DNA from 3 places in the Vagococcus luciliae genome. Region 1 is predicted to be linked to each of the others. Evidence: predicted binding sites of a transcription regulator. Region 1 holds the regulator's gene; each other region holds the start of a gene.
What was found. The regulator LexA, encoded in region 1, represses DNA repair genes until DNA is damaged. The targets are predictions, from matches to a motif close to CNAACANNTGTTNG.
Positions count from the first base shown of each region.

Region 2: a site for LexA is predicted at 9,268-9,281, ahead of xerS (tyrosine recombinase XerS). Genes of this name have one in related genera too.
Region 3: a site for LexA is predicted at 5,581-5,594, ahead of ruvA (Holliday junction branch migration protein RuvA). Genes of this name have one in related genera too.

Region 1 covers NZ_CP102451.1:1,161,921-1,173,046, reverse strand. Annotated here, with positions in the region: gene tkt (transketolase) at 1-898, opposite strand, end outside; gene G314FT_RS05770 (DUF896 family protein) at 996-1,238, opposite strand; gene lexA (transcriptional repressor LexA) at 1,384-2,004, shown strand; gene G314FT_RS05760 (hypothetical protein) at 2,116-2,304, shown strand; gene G314FT_RS05755 (M42 family metallopeptidase) at 2,362-3,396, shown strand; gene G314FT_RS05750 (50S ribosomal protein L25/general stress protein Ctc) at 3,756-4,376, shown strand; gene G314FT_RS05745 (hydroxymethylglutaryl-CoA synthase) at 4,532-5,710, shown strand; gene G314FT_RS05740 (hydroxymethylglutaryl-CoA reductase, degradative) at 5,723-6,997, shown strand; gene G314FT_RS05735 (oleate hydratase) at 7,037-8,818, opposite strand; gene G314FT_RS05730 (sulfite exporter TauE/SafE family protein) at 8,948-9,727, opposite strand; gene G314FT_RS05725 (HelD family protein) at 9,796-11,126, opposite strand, start outside.
Region 2 covers NZ_CP102451.1:1,554,331-1,565,456, reverse strand. Annotated here, with positions in the region: gene G314FT_RS07590 (GNAT family N-acetyltransferase) at 1-225, shown strand, start outside; gene G314FT_RS07585 (shikimate dehydrogenase) at 623-1,486, shown strand; gene aroF (3-deoxy-7-phosphoheptulonate synthase) at 1,504-2,523, shown strand; gene aroB (3-dehydroquinate synthase) at 2,542-3,609, shown strand; gene aroC (chorismate synthase) at 3,609-4,775, shown strand; gene G314FT_RS07565 (prephenate dehydrogenase) at 4,793-5,884, shown strand; gene aroA (3-phosphoshikimate 1-carboxyvinyltransferase) at 5,899-7,182, shown strand; gene G314FT_RS07555 (shikimate kinase) at 7,184-7,687, shown strand; gene pheA (prephenate dehydratase) at 7,688-8,515, shown strand; gene xerS (tyrosine recombinase XerS) at 9,293-10,372, shown strand; gene G314FT_RS07540 (DUF998 domain-containing protein) at 10,492-11,126, shown strand, end outside.
Region 3 covers NZ_CP102451.1:822,304-833,429, forward strand. Annotated here, with positions in the region: gene mutS (DNA mismatch repair protein MutS) at 1-2,562, shown strand, start outside; gene mutL (DNA mismatch repair endonuclease MutL) at 2,578-4,503, shown strand; gene G314FT_RS04290 (Maf family protein) at 4,518-5,069, shown strand; gene msrB (peptide-methionine (R)-S-oxide reductase MsrB) at 5,066-5,500, shown strand; gene ruvA (Holliday junction branch migration protein RuvA) at 5,612-6,229, shown strand; gene ruvB (Holliday junction branch migration DNA helicase RuvB) at 6,245-7,258, shown strand; gene queA (tRNA preQ1(34) S-adenosylmethionine ribosyltransferase-isomerase QueA) at 7,339-8,373, shown strand; gene tgt (tRNA guanosine(34) transglycosylase Tgt) at 8,391-9,536, shown strand; gene yajC (preprotein translocase subunit YajC) at 9,620-9,985, shown strand; gene G314FT_RS04325 (hypothetical protein) at 10,164-10,337, shown strand; gene G314FT_RS04330 (type 2 periplasmic-binding domain-containing protein) at 10,351-10,494, opposite strand; partial or broken gene G314FT_RS10535 (transporter substrate-binding domain-containing protein) at 10,522-11,057, opposite strand; gene G314FT_RS04345 (heavy metal translocating P-type ATPase) at 11,100-11,126, opposite strand, start outside.

The sequences.
Region 1 (11,126 bases):
CAGCGTGGAAACGTGTTGCCACTTCTTCTGGTACAGTAAATGCTGGGTAATCCCAACCGTAAGATTTTTTAGCAAACGCCACACCGTCAACTCCAAGTGGTGCACCATGAACTTTGTTTGTTCCTTCGTTTTCAGCACCAAATCCAATCACTGTTTTGACTTCAATCATGGTTGGTTTTGTAGTTTCTTTTTGTGCGGCTTCAATAGCATTCGCAATTTCTTCTAAATCGTTGCCGTCTTTGACTAAAATGTGTTGCCATCCTGATGATTCAACACGACCTTTAACGTCTTCCGTAAATGACTTATCTAATGGTCCGTCTAATGAAATACCATTTGAATCATATAACACAATTAATTTACCAAGTTTTAAATGACCAGCTAAACTGATTGCTTCTTGAGAAATACCTTCCATTAAATCACCATCACCACATAAAGCATACGTGTAATGGTCAACGATATTAAATTGATCTTTGTTATATGTTGCAGCGAGGTGCGCTTCTGCCATCGCAAATCCAACACTCATCGCAATTCCTTGACCTAATGGACCAGTTGTTGCTTCTACCCCATCTGTATGATGAACTTCAGGATGTCCTGGTGTTAAACTATCCCATTGACGGAATTTTTTTAATTCCTCCATTGGTAAGTTATAACCTGACAAATGAAGTAAACTATAAAGCATTGCGGAACCATGTCCTGCCGATAACACAAAACGGTCACGGTCTGCCCATTGTCTTGATGTTTTAGGATTGACCTTTAAAAATTTTGTCCAAAGAGTGTAAGCCATTGGAGCTGCCCCCATTGGTAATCCTGGATGTCCTGAATTTGCTTGTTGAACCATGTCTAAACTAAGCGTACGAATTGCATTCACACCTAGTTGATCAGTTTGATCAAATAACATATAACGCCCTCCTATTTAGGTTTTTTTTACCTTTATTATATTTTACATCTAATAATATTAATTTACAAGCGTTTTTATAGAAATAACACATGAAATTTTATCGATCATGTAATCCTTTTTCTTTTTGGATTTGTTTTAATTTCTCAGGAGTAACATCTGTCCCCTCTTCATCGACTACTTTCATTCCCTCAATGTGATTTCTCATACCTTTTCTAAAACTATGTAAATATTCTTCCCTCAATAATTGTTGTTCTTTTTTTTCAACGTCAGTTAGTCCCTCAGTTGTTTTTGCTTTCTTTGCTAGCTCATTAATTCTTGCTAATTTTTTTTCACTTAACATAAGTCACGACCTCCTTAAAGTTCTACCTAAATAGTAGCTTAAAAAAGATAAAAAAACAATTATATATCGTTCAAACGTACGAACATGCGTTTGATTTTAAGAAAAAATTATGTTACACTCAAAAAAAAGGAAATGAGGTATCATCATGTCAACTAAACGTTCTTCTAGGCAATTAGACGTTTTAAAATATATTCATGAACAAGTTGAAAAAAAAGGGTATCCTCCAACTGTAAGAGAAATTGGAACAGCTGTTAACCTTTCATCAACGTCTACTGTTCATGGTCACTTATCACGTTTGGAAAAAAAAGGATTGATTACTCGTGATCCAACTAAGCCCAGAGCAATCGAATTAACAAATGAAGGGTTAAAAATGATTGGAGTTAACTCTCCTTTTATTCCAATGCTTGGTGTTGTAACTGCAGGTGAGCCAATCTTAGCTGTTGAAGAAGCATCAGATTTTTTCCCATTACCTCCTGACTTAAAATATGAAGAGAATAGTTTATTCATGTTAACCATTCGAGGAGATAGTATGATAAATGCTGGGATATTTGATGGTGATCATGTCATTGTAAGAAAACAGTCATCTGCTATTAATGGTGAAATTGTTATTGCTATGACAGATGAAAATGAAGCAACATGTAAAAGGTTTTTTAAAGAAAAAAATCATATTAGATTACAACCGGAAAATGATACATTAGAACCAATTATCTTAAACAGTGTCGCTATTTTAGGTAAAGTGGTTGGACTTTATAGAAATCATATTTAATAAAGCATAACGTTATGCTTTATTTTTTTCTTTACAAAGAGAACAGATGTTTGTATAATATGTTTACAGATAAGAACATACGTTCTATCGAATAGTTTAAGGAGTGGTTTTATGTTTGCTATTAGAAGATATGCTCTAATTTTAATTGTCTTAATTATTGGTGTCATTTTAGGTAACATGGGATTAGATGTTGCATTAATTATATTGACCCCACTTGTATTATTGTGGTTAATGCTTTGGGATGAAAAAAGTTATCGTCGCTCTCAACAAAAACATAACCATCTATCCTATAAAAAATAAGCATTGCTTTTTATGAATGATTCATCTACCCTTAATTAAAAAGAAAGGATGAGTCATTTGTATAAAGATACTATTGAATTAACAAAGGAATTAACTAATATTCCTTCTCCAACAGGAGATACTAAAAAAATTATTGCATTTATTAGTAACCTATTAAATAAATCTGGTTATAAGCCTTGTATTAATAATAAAGGAAGTTTAATAATCACTGTTCCTGGAACAAATCAAGAGAAACAACGATTTATTACTGCACATATTGATACTTTAGGAGCTATGGTGCGTGCGATTAAACCAGATGGCCGATTAAAACTTGATCTAATTGGTGGTTTTAATTTTAATGCTATCGAGGGCGAATATTGTACGATCCATACTCAAGAAAATAAAGACTATACTGGTACCATTTTAATGCATCAAACTAGTGTTCATGTCTATAAAGATGCTGGTACCGCTAAACGTGATCAGCAAAATATGGAAGTCAGAATTGATGAAAAAGTTTCTTCTAAAGAAGAAACTGAAAAATTAGGTATCCAAGTTGGAGATTTTATTAGTTTTGATCCAAGAACTATTATTACATCTTCAGGTTTCATAAAATCTCGTCATCTAGATGATAAAGTTAGTGCAGCTATTTTAATTAATTTTTTAATAAACCTTAAAAAAACAGGTGAAACACTTCCTTATACAACCCACTTCTTCTTTTCAAATAATGAAGAAATTGGGTATGGTGGAAATTCAAATATTGATTCTCAAGTTGTTGAATATGTTGCGGTTGATATGGGTGCCATGGGAGACGATCAACAAACAGATGAATACACTGTATCAATCTGTGTCAAAGATGCTAGTGGACCTTATCATTTAGGACTTCGGAATCATTTTGTTTCCCTATGTAAAGAAAAAAATATTCCTTATCAATTAGATATTTATCCTTATTATGGAAGTGACGCTTCAGCTGCTATGAGAGCTGGTGCAGATGTCAAACATGGATTGATAGGAGCTGGTATCGAATCTAGTCATGCTTATGAAAGAACACATAAAGATTCAATTGAATCTACTGAACAGTTGGTAAAAGAATATTTGTTTAGTTCTTTATCATAATAAAAAAACAAACTCAATGAGTTTGTTTTTTTATTTAAAACTATATTGCTTGACCTTTTCTGCTTTTCGTCGTATGGTTAGTTCATAAGCTTATATTATAGTGTGGTTTAAAACCATGATGAGCAGGCAATATATGGATTGCTTAAGTCCTTAGTCACCATATTTAACTTATTAATTAATATTTAATTATTAAGATTGCCTCAAAAGGTATAATATAGTCTTATCGTTCGTTATTGATAAGTTTAACACTCTTATCAATATCACCTAGATTAATCGATTAGCTCATCACAACGATTACATCTACATGAACTAAATAACGAACTAATTAAGATGTTATATTCTAAAGGAGGAAATTATTTATGTCAGTAGTGTTAAAAGTAGAAGAAAGAGCAACTAGACCAAGATCTATCAGAAGAAAACTTAGAGAAGAAGGTCGTGTACCCGGTGCTGTGAATGGTAACGGAATACAAAATCTATCAATTTCTGTTGATGCACGTCAACTTGAAAAAGATATTCGTGAAAATGGATTAAATGCCGTTTATGTATTAGATTTAAACGGTAAAAAAATAAGTACATTATTACACACTTACGAATTAGATACATTTACTAAATCATGGATTCATGTAGAATTCTTAGCAGTAGATATGTCTCAAGAAACTGAAGTTGAAGCAGAATTATCACTTGTTGGTACTCCTAAAGGGGTTAAAGCTGGTGGTGTTCTTGAACAAAACTTATACAGTGTTATTGTATCAGCTACTCCAGATAAATTACCAGAACGTGTTGAAGTAAACATTGAAGATTTAGAAATTGGAGATTCTTTAGTAGTTGCTGATATTCCTAAACATGATGAGTTTACAATCATTACAGATGCAGAAGAACAAATTTGTGCCGTAGTTGAAATGGCTGCTCCTGTTGAAGATGAAGCTAACGATATTGCTGCAGAACCTGAATTAGTTAATGCTAAACCTGAAGAAGCTTAATTAGAAAATACACTAAACAGAACTCTTTTTAAGAGTTCTGTTTTTTTATACTTTAAGAGATTACTAAAATCACTGAAGAAGTTCCACTCTTTATCTCTTTCTATGATAGAATACTTATGAATTACTCTTATTCTAAAAGAAAGTAGGTTAAATGTATGGTTGGTATAGATAAAATAAATTTTTACACCCCAAACACATATATTAAATTAGAAGAACTAGCAAATTATCGTGGGGTAGATCCTGATAAATTTACTATAGGCATTGGACAATCAAAAATGTCTGTTCCTCCTATAAGTCAAGATACAGTCAGCATGGCTGCAAATGCCGCCTATCCTCTACTTACGAAAAATGATTTAAATAACATAGATTTAATTGTTGTTGGAACTGAAACAGGTGTCGATGAATCAAAATCAGTTGCTTCATTTATTCATCAACTGCTAGACATCCATCCTTTTGCAAAATCAGTTGATTTAAAACAGGCTTGCTATGGTGCGACAGCTGGTTTAATGATGGCTGTTGATTTTGTTAGACTACATCCTGATAAAAAAGCATTAGTAATCGGATCAGATATTTCAAGATATGGACTAAATAGTTCTGGCGAAGTTACACAAGGAGCTGGTGCTATTGCAATGATTATCAGCTCTTCACCTAGTATTTTAGAAATTGAGGAAGTATCCGTTTCTATGACAAAAAGTATTTTTGATTTTTGGCGACCAAATTATTCTAAAACAGCAATCGTCGATGGTAAATTTTCAAATGAAGCCTACATTTCTTTTTTCAGTGAGCTATGGCATGAATACAAGAATCGTACCGCTCGGTCATTTGAAGATTTTTCTGCGTTTTGTTTTCATTTACCTTATACAAAAATGGGTAAAAAAGCACTTATGCCCTTGCTTGATGCAGAAGCACCTAACAATAAAGACTTACTGTTAGAACATTACCAACTTAGCACTACCTACTCTCGTGATATTGGAAATATTTATACTGGTTCTCTTTATCTAAGCCTAATGTCTTTACTAGAATCAACTTTATCATCACTTAAAGAAAATCAGCGTATTGGTTTCTTTAGTTATGGTAGTGGTGCTGTCGCTGAAATTTTTTCTGGTAAACTTGTTCCAGGTTTCAAAGATGCTCTGTTAACCAAACAACATGACACACTATTAAATGATAGAATTTCTTTATCTATTGATAGCTATACAGACATGTTTAATGATGAGTTAGCCATTGATTCTGAAGGAAACCATTTATTTAAACAAGACAAAACAGATAATGGCGTTTTCTTCTTTAAAGGTGTTGAAAATCATCAGCGTTTATATGGGAAAAATAAAGAATAAGGAGAATCTTTAGTGGACAAATCATTTGATAAATTTTATAAAAAAACACGAGATGAACGATTAGCAACTTTATTAAATGCACAGCTCTTAAGTCAAGAAGATTATTCTTTGTTTAAAAAAAATATGCCATTAGATGAAGATGTTGCTAATTCTCTAATAGAAAATCAGTTGACTCAATTTCCTATACCTTTAGGAGTAGCACTAAATTTTATCATTGATGGAAAAGAAAAAACCGTCCCCATGGTAGTTGAAGAGCCTTCTGTTATCGCTGCTTGTAGTTATGCTGCTAAAATGACTCGTCCAAATGGCTTTGAAACATCTATCACAAGTTACTTAAAAAGAGGGCAAATTATTTTCACCGGTGTTGAAAATCTTGAAACTGCTCAAAAAATGCTACTATCACATTTAGAAGAAATTAAAAAAGTCGCTAATCTCTCTCACCCTTCCATCGTGAAACGTGGTGGTGGCTTACAGAACATTGAATGCTCAATATTTAAAGATGAAAATGACGAAACTTTTTTCACTGTCTATCTACTGATTAATGTTGGAAATGCTATGGGAGCTAATATTATCAACACGATATTAGAAGGCGTCACACCTTTTATCTCAGAATTAATTGATGGAGAAGCTCTAATGTCTATTTTAAGTAACTATAATACCGAATCATTGGTCACTGCAACATGCTCGATTCCTTTTAGTCACTTGGATAGTAAAACGACAAACGGAAAAGAAATTGCTCACCGGATTGTACAAGCTACTAGATATGCTAATCTTGATACGTATCGTGCAGTCACACATAATAAAGGCATTATGAATGGGATTGATTCTGTTGTCATCGCAACTGGAAATGACCCACGTGCTGTATCTGCCGCTGCTCATGCTTATGCTTGTCGTAATGGACGTTACCAAAGTATGGCAGATTGGCACGTAAACGATGATTCTCTTATTGGTGAATTAACGTTACCTGTGTCTATCGGGACTGTCGGGGGGGCAATCTCTGTCCTTCCTATGGCTAAAGCTAATCTTGATATGTTGGGTATTACAGATTCACAAGAACTGGCTAGAGTGATAGTATCAGTTGGTTTAGCACAGAATTTGGCTGCCTTAAAAGCTCTTGTTAGTGACGGCATCCAAAAAGGACATATGAAACTACATGCTAGTTCTCTTGCTATCCAAGTTGGGGCTGTTGGGGATGAAATAGAACAGGTCACTGAAAAATTAAGACAAGCATCTCACATGAATACTCAAACTGCTACAGATATTTTAAAGCAACTAAGAGAAATATAGAAAAAGCAACTCCAAATTAAAACGGAGTTGCTTTTTTATTTATAATAAATGGTTATCTTTTAATAGCTCTTCGACAAATGTACCTTGAATTTTTTTAAGTTCATGTTTTTCAACTTTGCTCATTAACCAAGGAACTTTTATTTCAGGGAGAGTTTTCTTATCTGTTAAGTAATAAGTCGCACGAAGTAACGTACGGATGTCAAATGCTGAAGCAAACACTTCTGGTACTCCTCTATCCACATCCATTAATTCATACACAGCTTCCATTGCTGTTCTAACAGAATACTCTGTCGTAAAGACTGTGTCTCGTTTAGTTTCTGCGAAATTCCCAATGAATGCTAAATTCTTAGACCCATTTGGTACAACTAATGGTCTATCCCCATTTGCTCTTGGCATAAAGTAAGACGTAATAAATGGCATATAAGTTGGGACCACATTGACAGAATTTTTAGCTAAATCATCAATTTTTTCAACGGGTACCCCAATATGATACAACCATTCTTTCGCTATTTCTTCACCAGTACATGAAGTAATTGGTTTTTTTACATAATTTCCATCTTTGTTTGAACACAATGCATAAAACCAGATAACTAACTCATCTTTAGGTTGTTTTTTAAAGTGTGGTTGACGATTAATAGTGTAACTTTGACGCCAATTTGAATCTTCAGAATACACAATCCCACCTGTTACAACTCGACCTGAATAAGGATCTCTTTTACTGATATTTTCAAGATATGGTGCTATTTTTTTATCTAATGTTGTGATTGTAGCAGACACTACCCAGCTCTCACTTGGTAAATTTTCACAGAATTTTTCTGGATGACCAAACTCGTCACATTGTTCTGCTAATTTTTTCCATAGATTCCAACTACCTCCAAGATCTTCTTTACTTGGAATTGGTGCTGGTGTTGTTTGTGTACCATATGTTGAACTTTCAGTGATTGAACCATTTGTTACAAACACTAAATCGTCTTCTTTTAACTCAATTGTTTGTTCTTTCCCATCTACGATCAATTCTAATTTTTCAGCTATTTTTTGATTGTTAGCACAATTCACAATGATATTATCAACTTTTGTATTGTATTGGACTGTCACACCTTGCTCAGTTAAATAGTCAACTAATGGCATCACTAGAGACTCATACTGATTGTATTTGGTGAATTTCAATGCACTAAAATCCGCTAAGCCATCAATATGATGAACAAAACGCATTAAATAGCGTCGCATTTCCATTGCTGAATGCCAGTTTTCAAAAGCAAACATTGTACACCAGTATTTCCAAAAGTTTGAGTCAAAAAATTCTTGTGAAAAGACTTCATCAATTCTTTTATCTTGTAAATCATCTTCCTTAGTTAAACACAGTGAGATAATTTCTTTAAGCCCTTTTTCAGTCAATGTGAATTTTCCATCGGTATCTGATTGAACACCTTGACTATGAATCAAGCGACATTCTGATGAGTTTGGGTCTTCTTTATTTAACCAATAAAATTCATCTAATACTGAGGCATTTTCTACCTCTAACGATGGAACTGAACGATATAAATCCCATAAACATTCAAAGTGATTTTCCATCTCACGACCGCCACGTATAACAAAGCCATAATGATCTTTGTCAATCCCATCAAGAGATCCACCTGGAAGTGGTAACTCTTCTAAAATCGTAATTTTATTACCTGGTAATTGAGCATCTCTGATTAAAAAAGCTGCTGCAGATAATGAGGCTAATCCTGATCCTACTAAATAGACAGCTGAAATGTTATCTGTTCTTTCTGGTTTCTTTGGTCGAGCAAACGCTTCATAATTTCCATTACTTGTATACATTATCATAACCCCCAGTGTTATAAAACTTCTTTATAAGAGTTATTCTAACGCACATACAAGTCCACAAACTTTTATTTAATGCATTTCAACTGACAAAAAAGAACAATTATATGATAAAGGTTAATTTTTTTATAAAAACAATTTATAAGCATTATAACAATTGACAAGAAGGACACCAATTATCACAAATTGATAAATTGTCGTCACTTTTTCTGATGATACGCTTTGACTTAAATAAGCACCTAAAAATCCACCAATAATTCCAGCTGGTATAATATAAATTAACAAGTTTAAATCAAAGTGTGAAAAACCTGTACTAAATTGAATAGTTACTATTTTGGATAACTGAGAAAATAGAATAGTCACAATTGAGTACACTGTGGCATTTTTTATCGGAATACCAAATAACAACATTAACATAGCAACATTTAAAGGTCCGCCACCTATTCCCAAAAAACTAGCAATGGCTCCTAAAAATAACCCACATATTAAAATTGTGAATACTCCCGTGAAATGCTGTCCTTTCCACTGATTTTTACTATATAAATATGAAAATATCAATGTTGCCATAATAAGAATAATTTGTATCAGTGAAACTATCTTTTCTGATGACAAGAGACTAACTAATTTATCTAACCCTAAACTTCCAAGAATACCTCCTAAGACAGAGCCAAATGATAACCATAGAGCAAACGACCAATTTATTTTAATTCCATTTTGTGCTTGCCTGATTGTTGAGACAATCGACATACTTAAAACAGCTACCGTTGAGTAAAATGAAATACTTAAAATGTCATGAAATCCTAATGTATCAAATAAAGGTTTTATAATCACTCCCCCACCCATACCAGATATAGCACCAATACTATTGGCAAAGATGATAATAAAAAAATAAATCCAGCCCACCATTTATTTTTCCTCCTCAAAAAAGACTACTTACTTCCCAGTCTAGTGGGAAAAAAGTAGCCTGTCTATCTTTATTTTTCTAAATAAGCCAATAAAGGTGTTAATGATTTTTCATAGCCAATAAATAAATGATTCATCGCGCGAGAGAAAGCAGTATATAATATTTTTTGATCTCGAATAGTGGTAAAATGAGCCGCCGAAGCATTTAATAATAATACATTATCAAATTCTAGCCCTTTCGCTAGATTAATACTAGTGACATGAACCTGTGTTTCTTCATCAAAGAATGTTTCTATGATCTCTTTTTCATGCTCTGTTTTCACTAATACCGTCAATTTTTCACCATCTAACTGACTCAATACGTTAGCCACTACTTCTTTAATCTCTGATGGTTGATTATATTTGATTAATTGCGGTGCAACTCCTTGTGGACGAATTGGGACAATCGTCGCATTTTTTGATAGTGACAATTCATTAAACGCTTTAGTAATCGCTCCTGTAGAACGGTAACTCGTTAACAATTGATAGGTTGTTACCTCTTTATCATCAACTGAAAAAAGTGTCTTAATTTGTTTAAAAGGTGTACTAGTGTTAAAAATAGCTTGGTTTTCGTCTCCTACCATGGTGAAGTCGCTTTTTGGAAAAAGCAATAATAAAAACTGGAGTTGCGCTGGTGTATAATCTTGCACCTCGTCTACCAAAACAAATCGCATATTTGGCATAGTTAATCTTTCCACATAAAAGTGCTTAATAGTTAATAATACAATAGCCTCATCCAATGTAATTGGTGACATTTGTCTTTTATATATACTCCCTGAAAATCCTTCAAATAATTCATGAAATAAGACCTCTTGATTTAACCAACGATAGCGATTAATTTGCTGTGTCACTTTTTTATATTTTTTTCGTAACAATTGTTCTGCATAACGTGTTAAACTTTTTTCTGAATCGTCTTGAATCAGGTGACCAAAATATTTTTCTTGTTGATCTTCTGTCAACGAAATAACTTGATCATGAATTTTTTTAGTACGAGATTGTTGAATGAGTCGCTGATTCCATCCACTCAATAACCTCTGCTTTACTCCTTGTATTCTATCTACATGTGGACTATTTTGTGGTGTTTCATCAAACAATTGTCTAATCTGTTCCTTTGAAATAATATCCTTATCTCGATACATAATATCTTTGAATAAGCGATCTTTCTTAAATTCATGGTACACATTATTCTTTATATAATGGATAAATTGATCATCTCTTAAATAGGTTGTTTCTTTTGAAACCGATTCTTTTGAGATACGTTTAAAATACGTTTCTTCTGATTCGATTTGTCTCCCCATATAATTTTGAGCAAATTGTAGTAATGTCATATTTCTTGGATTTTTTTCACCTAATGATGGCAAAA
Region 2 (11,126 bases), 390 kb from region 1:
ACTTATCAAGGAAAAGGTTATGGAACATTATTGCTTAAAGAAACGCTAAAAAAAGCACATACGTTAGAATTAAAAAAAGTACTGCTAACTTGTAAAGAAACTAACATTGCATCTAAGAAGGTGATTGAAAACAACCAAGGTATCTACCAATACACTATAGTGGTAAACCAATCCAAAGTAGATCACTATCTCATCCATTTAGATAACAATAATTATATTATGTAAACTAAATAGTGTGTTTTTAAAAAAGATAGCATAAATCAAATGATATTTTAATTATTTTATTGACAACCTCTCATTTAACTACTATACTTAACTCAATCTTACATCAGTTTGGAGTGGAAATATCATGAAAACAACTCATATAATAAAAAGTCCACAACTGAATAATTACTACTTTAGCTATTTTAGATAGGTTTGTGTTCATCAATATGTGGATACAAACAATCCAAGTTTGTATCTATGATGGCTAAGGAAATTTAGATTGATTTCAAAACCCACATAGATCTTAGAAAATCTATGGTGGTGTTTTACATATACTGTATATTAAGTATAAGGATGTTCACTGTAGAATTTTTTAAGTCTACGTGAGCATCTTTTTTATTAGGAGGAATTTAAAAACATGTCATGTATTGAAGTGAATGGGCACACCAGATTAGCAGGATTTTTTGCTAGTCCCGCAAAGCATAGTTTATCTCCAATATTGCATACCACATCATTTGAAGAACTTGGTATCAATGCTGTTTATCTAGCATTTGATATTAAACCTGACCAACTGACCACAGCGATTAACTCGATTCGTACATTAGATATGATGGGAGTTAACTTATCAATGCCACATAAAGTTAACGCTCTACCACTCATGGATGAATTGTCTAAAGAAGCGACTTTGATAGGTGCTATTAATACAATTGTTCATAAAGGTGGTAAGTTAATAGGACATAATACAGATGGATTTGGTTTTATGGAAAGTTTGCGTGTTAATCAAATTCCTATTAAAAATCAAACGATGACGATTTTAGGAGCAGGTGGCGCTGCAACTGCTATTTTAGTCCAAGCAGCACTCGATGGTTTTAGTGACATTCACATTTTTAGTCGATTGGGTAATCGGTTTGATGAAATGAAAGAAAAGATTCTGGAATTATCTAATATAGTAGACTGTAAGATAACGCTAACGGATTTATTTGATTCACAGACTTTAAAAAAAGCAATTAATAGATCACATATACTCGTTAACTCGACAAGCGTTGGTATGATAAACGATGACTCATTGATTGATGACTCACTATTAAGACAAGACTTGGTTGTTTATGATGTGATTTATAATCCAAGAAAAACCAAACTATTAAAAAAAGCAGATCAAAAAGGCTGTCAGACCATTAATGGACTTGATATGCTATTGTATCAAGGGGCAAAGGCATTTAATCTTTGGACAAACCAAGATATGCCCATTGAAAAAGTAAAACACATTATAGAAAAAGCATAAGAAAGAGGGAGACTATTATGATCGTAATTATGAAATTAGGAGCAACAAGTGAGCAAATTGAAAGAGTAGTAAAAAGAATAGAAGAAAGTGACTTAGAGGTGCAAATCAATACTGGCGAAGAACAAGTCGTATTAGGAATTAAGGGTGATACTCGAAATATTCAAGATGTTGCGTTCAAAAGTTATGATGGGGTAGATAAAACTGTTCGTATTACCAACACATATAAACTAACTTCTCGTGAATTCCATCCAGATAATACTGTGGTAGACGTTGATGGATTAAAAATTGGTGATGGTAGTTTTGTTACAATGGCAGGACCATGTTCTATTGAGGGATTAGACCAAATCCGTGAAACTGCTCGTATGGCAAAAGCTGGTGGAGCAAGTGTCTTACGTGGTGGAGCGTTCAAACCTCGTACATCTCCTTATGCTTTCCAAGGTTTAGAAGAAGAAGGCTTAAAATACATTAGACAAGCGGCTGATGAATTTGATATGAAAGTCATCACTGAGGTAATGGATGAAGCTCATATTGACATGGTAGCTGAATACTCTGACATTTTACAAATTGGTGCTAGAAACATGCAAAACTATAAATTACTTAGCGCTGTGGGACAAACTGGTAAACCAATTGGCTTGAAACGTGGGATTGCAGGAACAATTGATGAGTGGTTAAATGCTGCTGAATACATTGCTGTTGCTGGAAAAAGTGATGTTATCTTTATTGAACGTGGTATCCGTACTTACGAAACGGCGACACGAAACACGTTTGACTTAAGCGCCATCCCTATTATTAAAAAATTAAGCCACTTCCCTATTATTGCTGATCCTAGTCATGGGACTGGCGTATGGGACTTAGTAACACCAATGGCAAGAGCAAGTGTCGCTGCAGGGGCTGATGGTATGATCGTGGAAATTCACCCAGATCCAGCAAACGCTTGGTCAGATGGGCAACAATCATTAAATGAAAAAACTTACTTACGAATGATGGACGAAGTAAATGTATTAGTAAAGGCAATGGAAGAAATAAAATCACTATAAACTAAAGGAGTCTTTTGCATGATTGAAGTAAATTTACCAAATCACCATTATAAAATTGAGGTTCAACGAGGTCTTTTAAAATCTTGTGGGCAATGGGTGGCGAATATTTGGCGACCACAACGAGTAGCGATTATCACAGATGAAACAGTCGCAGAGCTTTATGGTGAGGATGTGGCAGATAATTTAGTTGACCACGGCTTTGACATTACTATGCTTGTCGTTCCACCAGGTGAAGAAAGCAAATCACTGGAAAAAGCGACATATTTATATGATGCTTTAGCTGATAACGACTTTACACGAAGTGATGGTGTGATTGCTTTAGGTGGAGGTGTCATTGGTGATTTAGCAGGATTTGTGGCCTCGACTTATATGAGAGGAATTCATTTCTTGCAAATTCCAACAACCTTACTAGCACAAGTTGATTCAAGTATTGGTGGAAAAACGGCAGTTAACACAAAAAAAGCGAAAAATTTAGTTGGGACGTTTGCGCAACCTGATGGTGTTTTGATTGACCCTAATGTGTTAAATACATTAGAAATCAGACGTGTTAGAGAAGGTATCGCTGAGATTATCAAATCAGCTGCTATTGCAGATAAAGATCTTTGGAACTATCTAGGTACATTAAAAAATGAAAAAGACTTATTAAATCATGCAGAAGAAGTGATTCATGCCTCACTAAATGTCAAACGTCGTGTTGTTGAAGAAGATGTTTTCGACCATGGTAGTCGTTTAACACTTAATTTTGGTCACACAATCGGTCATGCAATTGAAAAAACATCTGGTTATGGTGTGATTAGTCATGGTGAAGGGGTTAGCTTAGGAATGGTCATGATTTCCAACCGTGCCGAAGCATTTAATCAATCTCCTAAAGGTGTGACAGAGGATTTAATTAAAATGTTGGAAAGATTTAATTTACCAACCTCTATTTCATTAGATCGTGACATGATTTACGAAGCTATCACTCACGATAAAAAGGCTCGTGGTAATACAATTAAAATTATTTTATTAAAAAAAATCGGGCAAGCCAAAATCGTTGATATTCCAATAGAAACAATAAAAGATTACATTATCGAGGAGGAAGTTTAGTGAGATATATTACAGCCGGTGAATCACATGGTCCTGAACTAACGGCAATTATTGAAGGACTTCCTGCAGGATTACCTTTAACTGCAGATGATATTAACAAGGAATTAATTAGACGACAAACAGGTTACGGTCGAGGTGGGCGCATGATTATTGAAACAGACCGTGTTAGAATCACTTCAGGTCTCCGTCACGGAAAAACATTAGGCTCTCCTATTACACTAGTCGTGGAAAATAAAGACTGGAAAAACTGGACGAAAGTCATGGGTATTGAAGACGTGCCTGAAAAACAAAAGAAAATCCGTCGTGTCGCTAGACCAAGACCAGGACATGCTGACTTAGTTGGTGGCATGAAATACCACTTCAATGATTTAAGAAACGTGTTAGAACGCTCGTCGGCACGTGAAACAACAATGCGAGTGGCAATCGGTGCAATCGCTAAAAAAATCCTTTCAGAATTAGACATTGACGTTGCTGGTCACGTCACCATGCTTGGTGGGATTAAAGCAACAGTTCCTGATGGATTAACTGTATCAGAAATTCGCGAAATGTCAGAACAATCTGATGTACGTGTGGTAGATGCTACTATTGAGCAAGAGATTAGAGATTTAATCGACGAAACAAAGAAAAAAGGCGACACAATAGGTGGTGTTGTTGAAGTTTTAGTCGGTGGTGTTCCAGCTGGTCTAGGAAGTTATGTCCAATGGGATCGAAAATTAGATGCCAAAATCGCACAAGCTGTCGTTAGTATTAACGCGTTTAAAGGCGCAGAGTTTGGTGTAGGGTTTGAAGCAGGTGTTTTACCTGGTTCTCAAGTCATGGATGAAATTCTGTGGGATGAACAAAAAGGTTACACTAGAAGAACTAATAATCTTGGTGGATTTGAAGGTGGTATGACAAATGGTGAGCCAATTGTGGTACGTGGCGTTATGAAACCTATTCCTACATTATACAAACCTCTTCAAAGTGTTGATATTGACACAAAAGAGCCATATAAAGCAAGTATCGAACGCTCAGATAGTACAGCTGTTCCGGCTGCAAGTGTAGTAGCTGAAAATGTGGTCGCAACTGTTGTAGCAAATGAAATTCTTGAAAAATTTGAAAGTGATTCGTTTGAAGAACTCGTTCAATCAGTAAAAGAGTATAGAGAGTACACTAAAAACTTTTAGTCGCTAGGAGGATGCTTATGACTAGTAAAACCATCATGATTGTTGGTCTAGGACTAATTGGTTCTTCGTTGGCTAAATGTATAAAATTAGACCATCCTGATGTAACACTCATTGGATGGGATTATTTCGATAGCACAAAACTAATTGCTAAAAAAATTGGCATCGTAGACAACCTTCCTGATTCATTTGAAGAAGGTGCTAAATTAGCAGATGTCATTATTTTAGCTACGCCTGTGTCGATTTCAATAAACTATTTAAATCAACTATCCTCGCTTTCATTAAAAGAAAACCTCTTAGTGAGTGACACAGGTAGTACTAAAAAAGAGATCATGCAACAAGCCAAAGAGATGCCATTTGATTTTATCGGTGCTCACCCAATGGCAGGATCACATAAATCTGGTGTTACAGCTGCTGATGAGAACTTATTTGAAAATGCTTATTTTATTATAACGAACGATCGACACATAAACCGTGTGGAGGAGTTAACACAACTATACAGCGGAACTCATGCCAAATACGTGGAACTAACATCTGATGAGCACGATGAAATTACAGCAATGCTATCTCATTTGCCACATATTATTGCGTCAGGTTTAGTCAATCAAGCCGATGCCTTTAATCAAGAGCACCCAAGAGCCAAACAATTAGCCGCTGGAGGATTTCGTGATATTACAAGGATCGCATCATCTGATCCAAAAATGTGGACGGATATCTTAATGAGCAATCGCGCAACACTTGTTCAAGAGCTTGATGATTGGCAAAAGCAAATGAATCAAGTTAAACAGTGGTTATTAAGTAAAGACTCTAATGCCATTTATGATTTTTTCGAACGGGCAAAAGAAACCCGCGACCAACTTCCAATCCATCAAAAAGGATCAATCCCGGCATTTTATGATTTATTTGTTGATGTGCCGGATAAACCTGGGATTATTGCTGAAGTTACAGGTCTTTTAGGAGAAGCTAATATCTCAATTATCAATTTAAAAATATTAGAAACACGAGAAGACATTATCGGTGTGCTTCAGGTTAGTTTTAAAAATGACCATGATTTATTGCAAGCAAAAGAATGCATTGAATCACACACAGATTATGTCTGTCGAATACAATAGGAGGTAATGACACTATGAAATTAATCTCAGCTAATCCATTAAATGGAACCATTCATGTTCCTGCTGATAAATCTATTTCACATCGAAGCATTATGTTTGGTGCGATTTCAGAAGGTACCACAACCATCAAAAACTTCTTACGAGGAGAAGATTGTTTAAGTACACTTAACGCATTTAAAAGCTTAGGTGTACCAATCACAGATGATGGTGAAACCATTCGTGTAACAGGTGTAGGCTTTGATGGTCTAAAAAAACCAGCTACTTCACTTGATTTAGGTAATTCTGGTACCACTATTCGTTTAATGATGGGGATTTTGGCGAAACAGTCATTCGACACGATTTTATTTGGTGACGAGTACTTAAACAAACGTCCAATGAATCGCGTCATGTTACCACTTAATCAAATGAATGCTAATCTATCTGGGCATGATAATAGTGAATATCCTCCTATTCATATTTCAGCTAATAATCAACTAACACCAATCACTTATCACATGCCAGTAGCAAGTGCTCAAGTGAAATCTGCTATCTTGTTTGCAGCTTTGCAAGCTGATGGTGAGACAACTATTATCGAAAAAGAACCCACTAGAAATCACACTGAAGAAATGATTCGTCAATTTGGTGGGTCTATCACAACAGATGGAAAAGACATTCGCATTACAGGGCCACAACGACTGGTTGGACAAAACGTCACTGTGCCTGGTGATATTTCATCTGCGGCGTTCTTTTTAGTTGCAGGAGCTGTTGTACCAAATAGTGAAATCGTGCTTAAAAACGTGGGGGTTAATCCAACAAGAACAGGGATTCTAGATGTTTTAGAAGAGATGAATGCCGATGTGGTGATTAGTGAAGAAGATCATGCTAACCAATCAGCCACCATCACTGTCAAAACAAGTAATTTAACTTCTACAATAGTTGGTGGGGATATTATTCCTCGTTTGATTGATGAAATTCCCATTATTGCTTTGCTAGCAACACAAGCAGATGGTCAAACAGTCATTAAAAATGCTGAAGAACTAAAAGTAAAAGAAACCAATCGTATTGACGCAACAGCTGAAGAATTAAGAAAAATTGGTGCAGATATCAAGCCAACTGAAGATGGGTTAATCATCAATGGCCCATGTCAATTGCACGGTGGAAAAGTATCTAGTCGAGGGGATCATCGTATCGGGATGATGCTTCAAATTGCTGCTTTATTGACTGATGAAGAAGTCATTATGGAAAAATCAGAAGCTGTCTCAGTATCTTATCCAGCTTTTTTCGAGGATGTCACACGACTTTCAAGAGGTGAGCATTAAAATGACGCTTGTTTTAATTGGCTTTATGGGAGCAGGTAAAACCACAGTTGGTAATGTATTAGCAAAAAAAACAGCAACGAAACAAATTGATTTAGACCAGTGTATTGTCAAAAAAATTGGGCTGCCTATATCTGAGTACTTTGATAAGCATGGAGAAGAAGCTTTTAGAGAGCTTGAAACCGCTATGTTAAAAGACTTTCTAAACACACCTGGTATTTTATCGCCAGGTGGTGGGGTAATTTTAAAAGAGGAAAATCAAGTGTTATTAAAAAACCATGCTACTGTCGTTTATTTACAAACAGATTTAGATGAATTATTACGTCGAATCGAGCAAGATACGGCAAATTATCGTCCGTTGTTGCATAATAAAACAATAGAAGAGGTGAAAGATATCTTTTTGCCTCGAATTCCTATTTATGAAGAGATTGCAGATCATATTGTCGATACCACAAATAAAACACCAGAAGAAATCGCTGATGTTATTTTAGAATTAGTAGGTGATTAAATGAAAGTTGGTTATTTAGGACCAAAAAACTCGTTTACATACAAAGCAGCATCATATTATTTTGATGATTCATCATTACAGCCTTACGCAAGCATTACGAATTGCTTAAATGCCTTGAAGAAGAATCAAGTTGATTATGCGGTTGTACCAATTGAGAACTCATTGGAAGGGTCTGTTCACACAAGTATGGATGGACTCTTTCAACAAAAAGATATCACTGTTTGTCGTGAAATCATTTTACCAATACAACAAAACTTATTAGTAAATGATTTGACAATCATTCCTAAAAAAATCTTATCACATCCACAAGCTCTAGCACAATCACACCAATTTTTGGAAACATATTACCCGGATGTGTTGATAGAACAAGTTCCATCAACAACATTTGCTGCAGAGTATGTGGCTGAACACCCATCTGAGTCAGTTGCAGCAATTGCCTCAAAAGAAGCAGCAAGAGAGTATGGGTTAGAAATTTTATCATCAGGCATTCAAGACAATCGATTTAATCAAACACGTTTTTGGTTATTAGGTAAAGAGCCGTTTAGACAAGATGAGTACCAACCGAAAAAAATAACGCTATTTATAACATTACCTAAAAATGCCCCTGGTATTTTACATAAAGTACTCTCAGCCTTCGCTTGGCGTGAAATTGATTTAAGTAAAATAGAATCACGACCATTAAAAACTGAATTAGGTGAGTACTACTTTATTCTTGATGTCCTGATTGATGATAACGTCAAACTAGTTGAATATGCACTTGAAGAAATCACCATGTTGGGTGCTAAATATCAGTACCTAGGGTATTATCCCATTGTTATAAAGGCGTGATTGCGAGAAAATTATATGTGTTGTTATAATCCTTATAATGGATTAGATTTATTTACATAGCAATCTGCGTTAGAACAAATTAGTAATATATTATACAAAAAAAAACAAACCAAAATAAAATAGTTATTAGAGCTTTTTATTTTGGTTAATTTAAGAAAGAGAGAAGTATCATATGTCGATAAGTAAATTATTTTTAATTGGTTTACATAATATATATTAAACGAAGTAGTTTTAGGGATTAAATTTTACAAGATATACCATATTATTCATAAAACACATCATCATCATGAGCCATTCATATATATAGTTTATTTAACTAAATAAAACCTATCTATCTTGCTATGACTTATAGCATTATTATATTAACATGACTACATGATGAAGTTTATTTATATTATCTACTTGTGTAAATACATTATGATAGTTAAAAATATAATGTTGATTAAATAGATCTATCGTGATTATTTATATAGTTTAACTGGTTATCTAATTACTATTAAATAACAAATAGCTTATATATTTACCATGATAATAAAACTAATTAATCTCTTATTAATCAGCTAAATAACTTATGTAATATTGATTTATCCTAAATAAATAGAAATCTATCAAACATTTTAAAGATTCATAGATACTTTTTTACCTTTCTTGAAAGTATCATCTTTCAAGAAAGGTAAAAATATTATTATTTTAAAATAACAATATATCATTAGTCTTATTGACTTATTTTAAAATAAAGTATATTATATATACAAACATACGTTTGGAGGTTATCTTATGTCTCAAGAAAAAAATATAAATCGATTAGAATTAGAATTAAAGACTCTTCCCTTCTTTGTTCATGAATATGTACAAAAAAAAAGCATTGTTCCCTATTCTGTCACCACTCTATATGAATATTCTAAAGAATTTCGTCGCTTTTTTGAATGGTTAAAACATGAGTCCCTTATTTTTTCAGATACTGCTAGTATCACACTTGAAGAAATGAATCATTTAACATATGAAGATGTCGAATTATATAAAGGCTACCTTCTTTCATCACCACGTCTTGGAACAAGCTCAGACGGAAGACTAAGAAGTCATGTAAGTATTCAGCGCTCCATTACAGCGTTAAAATCATTATTTCAATTTTTAGCAACTCAAACAGAAAATCAAGATGGAAAACCATATATACAACAAAATATTATGTTAAAAATAGATAATGTTAAAACTGGACGAACACTTCAAGATAGATCACGAGCAATCGAAAAGAAAATTTTAATAGGAGATGAATCTCTAGAATTTATTGAGTTTATTGACACGTCTTACGAAAATTTATTAACTAGTCATCAAGCAAAGTATGCGTTTAAACGAAATAAAACACGTGATTTGGCGATTATTGCTCTATTTTTAGGTACTGGAATTCGTCTATCTGAATTAGTCAATATGAATGTGTCAGATTTGGATATCTCTAATATGGAAGCGACTGTTATTCGTAAAGGCGGATTTAAAGACACCACAATGATTTCTTCTGTTTTTATGGAATACATTAGTGAGTACGCTAAAGAACGCCACACTCTCTATCACCCAGAAAGAACTCAAAAAAGTTTATTTCTTTCACTCTATCGAGGAAAAGCACAACAAATCGATCAATCAACTGTTGAAAAGTTAGTGGCAAAATATAGTAGTGCCTTTAAAACACGTATTACACCACATAAATTACGACATACGGTAGGAACTCAACTCTATAAAAAAACAAATAGTTTACTGACCGTCTCTCACCAACTAGGACAGACAGGAACGAGTGCTACTGCTCTATACACTCATTTAGTTGATGAAGAAAAAAGAGAAGCGATTAATGATTTATGGACTAATTAAAGTCATTCATTCTTTGAATGGCTTTTTGTATATAAATCATGATTAAATAATCTCATAATTATGACGTATTTTTGTTATAATTATTTTTATAAATCGAAATATGACAAAGGAGTTGCATTATGTCTCAAAAAAGATATCGAATTGACATACCAGCCTCGTTTATTGACGAAAATAAGTTAGAAAGCGATAAAGTTTTACAAGTTAGAAAGGAAGACAATCGTCTAATTCTTGAAAAACCAACGATTGTTAAGAATAATGAAGCAATTTCACTTAAGTATTTCATTTATCCATCTATTGTGATGACACTAATATTTTGTTATTCTATTTACCAAAAATCCCTTGGACAAATTCCTTTAACTGGTAATTTTTCTATTGCTAGCCATTTGATTTATTTAGGATTAATTAGTGGTATGTGTTCTTTTTCTTACTTTTTTATTAAAGGAAAACGAAATCCTAAAAACAAATCAACATTGGATATCTATTGGCGAAATGTCCCTACTATTATTTTTTCATTTACTGTTACATTAGCCCTCTTGCTGTCTTCATTCTTTTGGATGATTAGCAAACTATTTGTTGGAGCTAGCTTTGATGAATTTACTGCAATAACTATCTTTTTTATGTTTGCCTGTATTATTAATTATTTTATGATTTATTCTGCCAACATATTTACTTCATCAATGATTGTGTCTTTATTAGTAGCTGTGATTATTGGGGGCATTTTTTTTGCTATGTTAACAAATAGTCAAAGCAAGTG
Region 3 (11,126 bases), 340 kb from region 1:
GAGCAGTATTTTGAAATCAAAGCGCAATATCCAGACGCTTTTTTATTTTATCGTTTGGGTGATTTTTATGAAATGTTTTATGAGGATGCAGAAAAGGTATCTCAATTATTAGAATTAACGCTAACTAGTCGAAATAAAAATGCAGAAAATCCGATACCAATGTGTGGGGTGCCACATCATTCTGCTGCCAATTATATTGATATTTTGGTTGAAAAAGGGTATAAAGTGGCAATTTGTGAGCAAGTTGAAGACCCTAAGACCACAAAAGGTATGGTGAAACGTGAAGTCGTACAGTTAGTTACACCAGGGACTGCATTAGGAAAGCAAGAAACAGATGCAAAGCAAAATAATTTTTTAACAGCGATTGTCTACGATGAGGTTAGTGGTCACTATGGCTTTTCTTATACGGATTTAAGTACAGGGGAAATGAATGTTGCCACATTGCTAGATGAAGAGACAGTTCAAAATGAGTGTAGTGGGTTAAGAACGAAAGAAATCGTAATCGGAAGTGACTTGCCACATTCGTTACTAGAGTGGTTCGAATCTCAATCGATTGTTCAGTCACCTCAAACAATAGGCGAAATAGAATCTGAATTTAGCTATCTAATGGAAAAAGTAGAGGACGAATTAGCTAAGTTATCCATTCAGATATTATTGACTTATCTTTCTACGACTCAAAAACGTCAATTAAGTCATTTGCAACAAGCACAGGTTTATGAGCCAAGTCATTTTTTAAAAATGGATTATTATTCTAAATATAATTTAGAGTTAACCCAATCTATTCGCTCAAAGGATAAAAAAGGCACATTGTTATGGTTACTTGATGAAACTCAAACAGCCATGGGAGGACGACTATTAAAACAATGGATTGATCGTCCGTTATTGAAGCTATCAGCTATTAAAGAACGACAAGAAATGGTCGAAATTTTGACTCAAGCTTATTTCGAGCGAATGGATTTAAAAGAATATTTACGCCATGTCTATGATTTAGAGCGATTAGCTGGACGTGTGGCTTTTGGGACAGTGAATGGTCGTGACCTACTTCAGTTAAAACAATCACTTGAACAAATTCCGATGATTCAATCCATTATTCAAGGATTAGATAATGGTCAGTTTGGTACATTGTTGGAACAAATTACACCAATGGATGACTTAGTTTCGATTATTAGTGAATCGATTAATGAAGAAGCCCCTTTATCGATTACTGAGGGGAATGTCATTAAAGATGGATTTAATGACGAGTTGGATAAATACCGTGATGCGATGAAAAATGGTAAACAGTGGTTAGCCGAAATGGAAGCCAAAGAACGCCAAGCAACAGGCATAAAAACATTAAAAATTAAATTTAACCGAGTATTTGGCTATTTTATTGAAGTGACAAAAAGTAATATTCAAGATGTACCAGTTGATCGGTATGAAAGAAAGCAAACATTAGCCAACGCAGAAAGATATATTACACCTGAGTTGAAAGAGATGGAAACACTCATTTTAGAGTCACAAGAAAAATCACAAGAATTAGAATACCGATTGTTTTTAGAAGTAAGAGAAACAGTCAAAGAGTCAATTGAACGGTTGCAGTCACTCGCAAAATCTGTGGCAACACTTGATATTTTACAAGGATTTGCTGAGATTAGTGAAACGTATCAATACGTTCGCCCAGAAATGACAACGAATCAATCAGTTATCCAGGTAGATAATGGACGACATCCAGTTGTTGAAAAAGTATTAGGTAGTCAAGAATATGTGCCAAATGGTATCGAGATGGATAAAGACACGATGATTTTACTAATAACTGGACCAAACATGTCAGGAAAAAGTACCTATATGAGGCAACTAGCTCTAACAGTTATTATGGCTCAAATTGGCTGTTTTGTCCCCGCTGAAAAAGCTATTTTACCAATTTTTGATCAGATTTTTACCCGAATTGGAGCATCAGATGATTTGATATCAGGTCAAAGTACATTTATGGTTGAAATGATGGAAGCAAATCAAGCATTGCAGTATGCAACACCAAATAGTTTGATTTTATTTGATGAGTTAGGTCGTGGAACTGCAACGTATGACGGAATGGCATTAGCTCAAGCGATTATCGAATATATTCACGAATATGTGGGAGCTAAAACTCTTTTCTCTACGCATTATCATGAAATTACAACACTTGAACAAGAATTAAAAGGTGTTAGTAATCGTCATGTGGGAGCAGTGGAAGAAAATGGTGAAGTTGTCTTTTTACATAAAATGATGGAAGGTCCAGCCGATAAAAGTTACGGGATTCATGTGGCCAAATTAGCAGGATTACCAACGAATTTATTGAATCGGGCATCTGATTTATTAGAAAATTTTGAGTCACAAGCAGTCCATACAACAGAAGCTAGTGATACGGATATTATGACTGAAAAAGAAGAGTCATTAACAGAAGATGTGTCTCAATTAACCTTGTTCTCAGAAGAAAGACCGGAATCGGTTGAAGTAGTGAACGATATTAAAAAATTAAATTTATTGAGCGTAACGCCACTCGAAGCGTTAAATATTTTATCTGAATTACAGAAAAAAGTGCAGTAAAAGGAGGCTAAAAGCATGGCGAAAATTGAAGAGTTATCACAGATTTTAGCAAACCAAATTGCTGCTGGTGAAGTAGTGGAACGTCCTGCTTCAGTCGTTAAAGAATTACTCGAAAACTCGATTGATGCTGGTAGTACGAAAATTGATATTTTTATTGAAGAATCAGGATTAAAGAAAATTCAAGTGATTGATAATGGGGAAGGAATAGCTTCAGATGACGTGTTAAATGCCTTTAAGCGACATGCTACCAGTAAAATTCATACACGTGAAGATTTGTTTCGTATTCGTTCACTAGGATTTCGTGGTGAAGCACTACCAAGTATCGCTTCAGTATCTGAGGTGACACTTGAAACATCAACTGGTGAAGAGGGAAGCTATCTTTTCTTATCAGGAGGTGTGGTGAAAGAGCATAAATCCCATTCATTGCGTAAAGGAACTAGTATAACGGTTGAAAATATCTTTTTTAATACACCAGCTAGACTAAAATATGTTAAAACATTACAAACAGAGTTAGCTAATATTGGTGATGTAGTCAATCGGTTAGCTATGAGCCATCCAGATATTTCTTTTTCATTAACGAATGATGGTCATCGAATGTTACGAACACTAGGAAGTGGCGATTTAAAACAAGCGATTGCCGGTGTTTATGGTGTTAATACAGCAAAAAAAATGATTGAAGTATCAGGGGATGATTTGGATTTTAAGCTAACAGGTTATGTGTCTTTACCAGAAGTGACACGAGCTAGCCGTAATTATATCTCACTCATCATTAATGGTCGTTATATCAAAAATTTTATTTTAAATAAAGCAATCGTGTCTGGCTATGGATCAAAACTGATGGTGGGTCGTTTTCCAATCGCGGTATTATCCATTCAGATGGATCCATTGCTTGTTGATGTGAATGTTCATCCAACTAAACAAGAAGTTCGCCTAAGTAAAGAAAAAGAACTCGTTACGCTAATTGAAACAAGCATTGCTAAAGCGTTGGGTGAGGAAGTGTTGATTCCTCGCGTGAATGATAGCAAACCATTTAAAAAACAAGTTGAAACGGTTAAAGTAGAGCAACAACAATTACCATTTGAGCATTCAGCTAAACCACTAGAGCGTGAACAACAAATTCAAGATACCAATTTAGCTTATGATTCATTGACAGGTGAATTTTATTTAAAAAATAATGAAGAAAAAGAACTATTTAAAGAAGCAAAAGATTACACAAATGGTGTCTCAGAAAAATTAGATGATGCGAATTATACGCAAGAGAGTGACATAGAATCAAATACTGTTTCTCATGAAGTGATTGAAGAAGTGGTTGATCTACCAAAAACTGATACGCAAGAAACACCAACGCACAGTTTTCCCCATTTAGAATATTTTGGTCAAATGCATGGCACCTATTTATTTGCCCAAAGTGATGAGGGACTTTATATTATTGATCAACATGCCGCTCAAGAACGTATCAAGTATGAGTATTTTAGAGAAAAAATAGGAGACGTTGGGGAAGATAAACAACAACTCCTTGTGCCGATTATTTTAGAATACTCAGTAGATGATTACATAAAGATTAAAGAAAATCTATCGGTGTTTGAAGAAGTCGGGATTGAGTTAGAGGATTTTGGACAACAGAGTTTTATTATCCGTTCTCATCCAACATGGTATCCAGTTGGAAAAGAAGAGTCGACCATCCGTGAAATGATTGATATTTTCCTAGAAGAAGGAAAAGTTGAAGTGAAATCTTTTCGTGAGGCTACAGCAATTATGATGAGTTGTAAGCAATCAATTAAGGCCAACCATCATTTGGATGAACGTCAAGCACGAGCCTTATTAGACGAGTTAAAAACATGTGAAAATCCGTTTAATTGTCCGCACGGTCGCCCTGTGTTGATTCACTTTACCAATCAGGATATGGAAAAATTATTTAAACGAATTCAAGAGCCACATTAGAAAGGAAGACGTACATGATACTAGCGTCAGCATCACCTAGAAGAAAAGAGTTATTGTCATTTGTGACAAGTCATTTTACAATAAGCCCAGCCGATATAGATGAGACGGTCAATTTAGATGAATTACCCAAAGATTATGTTCGTCGCATGGCCAGAGAAAAAGCTAAAGAAATTGTTAAACTTTATCCAAATGAAACAGTAATTGGGTGTGATACAACAGTTGTGTTAGATAATGACATTATGGGGAAGCCGATTGATGAAAAAGATGCTTACTATATGTTAGAAAAACTAAGTGGTAAGACACATAGCGTAATGACAGCAGTCTGTGTGATAACCCCTGAAGAAAGATATGAACACATTGAAGAAGTGGAAGTAGTGTTTTATTCACTAGATAAAGAAGATATAAATGGCTACATTCAAAGTGGCGAGCCGATGGATAAAGCAGGTGCTTATGGTATTCAGGGTAAAGCAAGTGTGTTTGTTAAGGAAATTAAAGGAGATTATTTTTCAATCGTTGGCTTACCTGTAGGGTATCTAAATCAATTATTTAAACAATTAGGAAGGTGAATGAGTTGGTAAATAAAGATGAATTAAAAGAACAATTAACTCCCTTACAATATCAAGTAACACAAGAAAATGGAACAGAACGCCCGTTTTCAAGCGAATACGACCAATTTGATAAAGATGGCATTTACGTAGATATCGTTAGTGGGGAACCATTGTTTTCTTCAACGGATAAATATGACGCTGGATGTGGGTGGCCATCATTTACAAAGCCTATAGCAACATTAAAAGAACTTGAAGACACTACGCTTGCAAGAGTACGAACTGAAGTAAGAAGTTCTCAAGCTGATTCTCACCTAGGCCATGTGTTTCCTGATGGACCACAAGACAAAGGTGGACTAAGATATTGTATTAATGGTGCTGCTTTACGTTTTGTTCCAGTTGAAGATTTAGAAAAAGAAGGCTATGCTGAATATTTAGCACTGTTTAATTAATTAGAGCTTCCCATATTTATGGGGGCTTTTTTTAGTGATTAAAGCATAGGATAATTGTCTGGGATATGGTACAATTTTAGGGAACATGCGTACGTGAAAGGAAGAAAACAAGTGTATGAATACATTAAAGGGACAGTGACATTCACTAGTCCGTATTATATAGTGGTTGAAACAAATGGATTAGGCTATCAAATTGCGGTAGCTAATCCATTTCGCTATTCAGCCTATTTAAATCAAGATGTGACGGTTTATTTGCATCAGGTCATTCGTGATGATGCCCATTTGCTTTATGGGTTTGCCACACTTGAAGAAAAGCAATTATTTTTAAAACTAATTAGTGTCTCAGGAATTGGACCAAAAAGTGGATTAGCGATTATGGCATTAGATGATCATGCTGGGTTAGTTCAAGCAATCGATGCTCAAGATGCAACATATTTAACTAAATTCCCAGGAGTTGGGAAGAAGACAGCGCAACAAATGATTTTAGATTTACAAGGAAAATTAGATGATGTTGAAATAGAAGGATCTGAGACGATCGCTATTTCGACACAGGAAGATTTATTTGTAGTTGAGCCAACTCAACAATTAGATGAAGCAATCGAAGCACTTAAAGCTCTTGGCTATTCTGAAAGAGAAATCAAAAAAATCAAAAAAGAGCTTGAGAGCTATCAAGATAAAACAACGGATGAGTATTTACGTATTGGATTGAAATTATTAATGAAAAAGTAAGGAATGATAAAGAAGATGTCAGAACAAGAAGAAAGACTTGTCTCTTCTGAAACACTATATGCAGAAGAAGTGGTGGAAAAGTCACTTAGGCCAACACGATTGTCGCAATACATTGGCCAACAAAAAGTGAAAGAAGAGTTGACAATTTATATTAAAGCAGCAAGGCAACGAAAAGAAGCTTTAGACCATGTCTTACTTTATGGGCCACCTGGATTAGGTAAAACAACCATGGCGATGGTCATTGCAAATGAAATGGAAGTTGGTATTAAGACAACGAGTGGACCAGCTATTGAAAAACCAGGCGATTTAGTGGCAATACTAAATGAGTTAGAACCAGGTGATGTCCTATTTATTGATGAAATTCATCGTCTACCACGTGTGGCGGAAGAACTTTTGTACTCAGCTATGGAAGATTTTTATGTGGACATTATGATTGGACAAGGTCCTACCTCTCATCCTGTTCATTTTGAGTTGCCACCATTTACACTAGTGGGTGCAACGACACGAGCAGGGATGCTATCAGCTCCTTTGAGAGATCGCTTTGGAATTATTAGTCATATGGAATATTATGAAGAAGAGGATTTAAAGGAAATTATTATTCGTTCAGCAGATATTTTTGATGTGGTGATAGAGGAAAGTGGTGCGTATGAAATTGCTAGACGTTCACGTGGCACGCCACGTATTGCCAATCGTTTATTAAAACGTGTGAGAGATTTTGCTCAAGTCACAGGAGAAGGTGTTGTGACAACACCCATTGCAGATGCAGCATTGAAAATGTTGCAAGTTGATGATAAAGGACTTGATCATGTCGATCAAAAATTACTTCGTGCCATGATTGAGCTATATAACGGGGGACCTGTTGGGCTAACTACTATTGCCGTTAATGTCAGTGAAGAACGTGAAACAGTAGAAGATATGTATGAACCTTACCTTATCCAGAAAGGGTTCATCAAACGCACACAACGAGGACGTGTTGTAACAGAATACGCGTATCAACATTTAGGTTATCCTTATAATCAAAATAGTTAAGCTATCTTGACTGTTTTTATTTATGAGTAAAAGTGTTAAAATACAACGGGAGATAGAACAGAAAGGAAACAGGTGAGTATATGACATTAAAAACCTCTGACTTTGATTTTGATTTACCAGAAGAGTTAATAGCACAAACACCACTAGAAAATCGTGCGGCATCAAAGTTATTAATATTAGATTCGAAAACTGGAGCAATTGAGGACACACAATTTCCTGCAATTATAGATGAATTAAATGAAGGAGATGCTCTTGTTATGAATGATACAAGAGTTCTTCCTGCAAGGCTTCACGGAGAAAAACCTGATACAGGTGGTCATTTAGAAGTTTTATTGTTAACGAATACAACAGGTGACACATGGGAAACCTTAATTAAACCAGCCAAACGTGCCAAAAAAGGTACCGTGATTTCATTTGGAAATGGGGCATTAAAAGCAGTCGTTGAGGAAGAACTAGAACATGGTGGTCGAATGATTACTTTTTCTTATGATGGTGTCTTTTTAGAGATTTTAGAATCTCTTGGAGAAATGCCATTACCACCATATATCAAAGAAAGATTAAGTGATAATGATCGTTACCAAACTGTTTATGCGAAAGAAAATGGGTCAGCTGCAGCACCTACTGCGGGACTGCACTTCACACCAGATGTTTTGAAAAAAATTGAAGACAAAGGTGTTAAATTAGTGTATTTAACGCTTCATGTTGGATTGGGAACATTTAGACCAGTCAGTGTGGATGATGTGGAAAATCACAAAATGCATAGTGAATTTTATCGTTTAACCAAAGAAGCAGCAGATACTTTGAATGAAGTCAAAGAACAAGGTGGAAAAGTTGTCGCAGTTGGGACAACGTCTATTAGAACACTTGAAACCATTGGGACAAAGTTTGATGGAACATTGCAAGAAGATAATGGATGGACAGATATATTTATTAAACCAGGTTATGAATTTAAAATAGTCGATGCATTTTTAACTAATTTCCACTTACCAATGTCAACATTGATTATGTTAGTCAGTGCGTTTGCCGGAAAAGAGAACGTCCTACATGCCTATGAGCATGCAGTAAAAGAAAAATATCGCTTCTTTAGTTTTGGGGATGCGATGTTTGTTAAATAAAGAAAGAGAGAAAAGACATGACAGAACCAGCAATTAAATACCGATTGATAAAAAAAGAAAAACATACTGGCGCAAGACTAGGTGAAATTATTACTCCTCATGGAACATTCCCAACGCCAATGTTTATGCCTGTTGGAACACTTGCGACTGTAAAAACAATGGCACCGGAAGAATTAAAAGAGATGGGTGCGGGAATTATCTTAAGCAATACGTATCATCTATGGTTACGTCCCGGTGAGGATATCGTAGAAGGAGCAGGTGGACTGCATAAATTTATGAACTGGGATCAAGGAATTTTAACTGATTCTGGCGGATTTCAAGTCTGGTCACTATCAGACATGCGACAAATTGAAGAATCTGGTGTTCATTTTAGAAATCATTTAAATGGCTCTAAAATGTTTTTATCACCTGAGAAAGCTATTCAAATTCAAAATAAATTAGGCCCAGATATTATGATGAGTTTCGATGAATGCCCGCCATTCCATGAAAGTCACGATTATGTAAAAAAATCAATTGAGAGAACATCACGTTGGGCTGAACGTGGACTAAAAGCTCATCAAAATCCTGATAGACAAGGACTATTTGGGATTATTCAAGGAGCTGGGTATAAAGACTTACGTGAACAAAGTGCACGTGAATTAGTCGGGTTAGATTTTCCAGGGTATTCTATCGGTGGGTTGTCAGTAGGGGAACCTAAAGAAGAGATGAACAAAGTTCTTGAATATACCACACCACTTATTCCAGATAATAAACCACGTTATTTGATGGGAGTTGGGACACCTGACTCATTAATTGATGGCGTGATTCGTGGTGTTGATATGTTTGACTGTGTGTTACCAACACGTATTGCACGAAATGGAACATGTATGACAAGTCAAGGTCGATTAGTTGTAAAAAATGCGAAGTACGCTGAAGACTATCGCCCAATTGATGAGAAATGTGATTGCTACACTTGTCGAAATTACACACGAGCTTACATTCGTCATCTTATTAAATGTGATGAAACATTTGGTATTCGTTTGACGTCTTATCATAATTTGTATTTCTTATTAAATACAATGAAACAAGTCAGACAAGCGATTATGGATGATAACTTATTAGAATTTAGACAAGCATTTTTTGAAGAGTATGGTTTTAATAAAGAAAATGCCAAGAATTTCTAAAATTTATAGAATTTTTGTAGTTAAACAATTAAAAATTTGTTACAGTTATAGTTGAGTGAATTAAGAAAGAGGTGAACTAAGTTATGCAAACATTGATACCATTGATATTGATTATGGGTGGGATGATGTTTTTTATGAGTCGTTCTCAAAAGAAACAACAAGCTCAACGTCAACAATTATTAGATAGTATGCAACCTGGTAGTGAAGTTGTGACTATTGGTGGACTATATGGAATCGTTCATGAAGTAGATAAAGAAAAAGGCACAGTAACTCTTGATTGTGAAGGAATTTATTTAGAATTTGAACGAGGAGCAATTAAAACAGTTAAAGCTCCTACAGCACCTACATCTAATGAACCAATAGAGGATACTAAGTCAGAAGTTGAAGTAACTGAAGTTGAAGTGGTTGAAGAACCAGTAACTGAAGAAGAAAAAAAAGATAACGAATAGAAATGAGGAAATAACACTTTTTTTAAGTGTTATTTTTTTTATAAGAGGAGTGAAGCTAATATGACCAACCAACTTGTATCAGTTGTTGTGTTAAAAGAAAGGCTAATTAATCAAATAAAGGCTAATTAATCAAAAAGCGTTGTACGATTCACCGTTATTTGAAGAATCTATTTGTTTAATGGAATTAGACAATCAACAAACAAAAGAAAAAATGATTGAATACATTCAAAAGACATTAAGTTCTGTTGAAACGAGTTATTTTAATCAATTTAATGAAGAAATTAGTTCAAAAATAGTCAAGATAGAGGAGTTACTTCATCTTTGTATTTTTTTATTAAATCTTCGTCATTAATTTCCTGGATGGATTAATTAATCTGTTTTAATAAATATGGAAAATTTTTAGGTAAAGCAATGGCTGTTTCTTTGTCTGAATCGTTAATTTCGATATCTGCAAACATCAATGAGTCATCTGGTGTTAGATAAGTTTCAGCAACCGGTTCTTCAATCACAGCTGCATCAATCTTACTTTGTTGGGGTTATAAAATAAGGTCTGGTATGTTTTGTAAAGACACAGTATCAGCTTGTATTTCTTTACTAGATAGCCTCTCTTGTTTTGTTTGAACTTGTGCTCCAACTTTTACCCTTTCTAGGGATTCTAAGGAATTGTATTTGTTTTGATTGCTTTTTCTAATGACAATTTTTTGTTGAACAGTCATGTAAGAATTTGAGAAATCAACTTCTTTTAATTGCTCTGGTGTGGGTGTCATGCCAGAAATAATTACGTCGATTTTCCAGTTTTAAGAGCACCTAATAACGCGTTAAAACTGTATTCTTCAATTTTTAATTTAACTCCCATATCTTTTGCAATCTTTTCAGCAATTAAAATATTGGTCGCTACAATTGTATCTTTTCCGTCAATTGTAGCATGGAATTCATAGGGTGCATAAAAGACAGAAAGACCGACTGTAATTTCCCCTTTATCTTTTATTTTTGTAAGTAGGGAAGGAATCCGTTGACTCAGCAAAAACGGTGGATGAAATAAAAAAGTAACCAATTTATACAAAAATACCAAGAAATCACATGTTAAAGTGTTTCTTGGTATTGAGTAGACTATTTAATTTTTTAAAGGTGATAGAAGTCT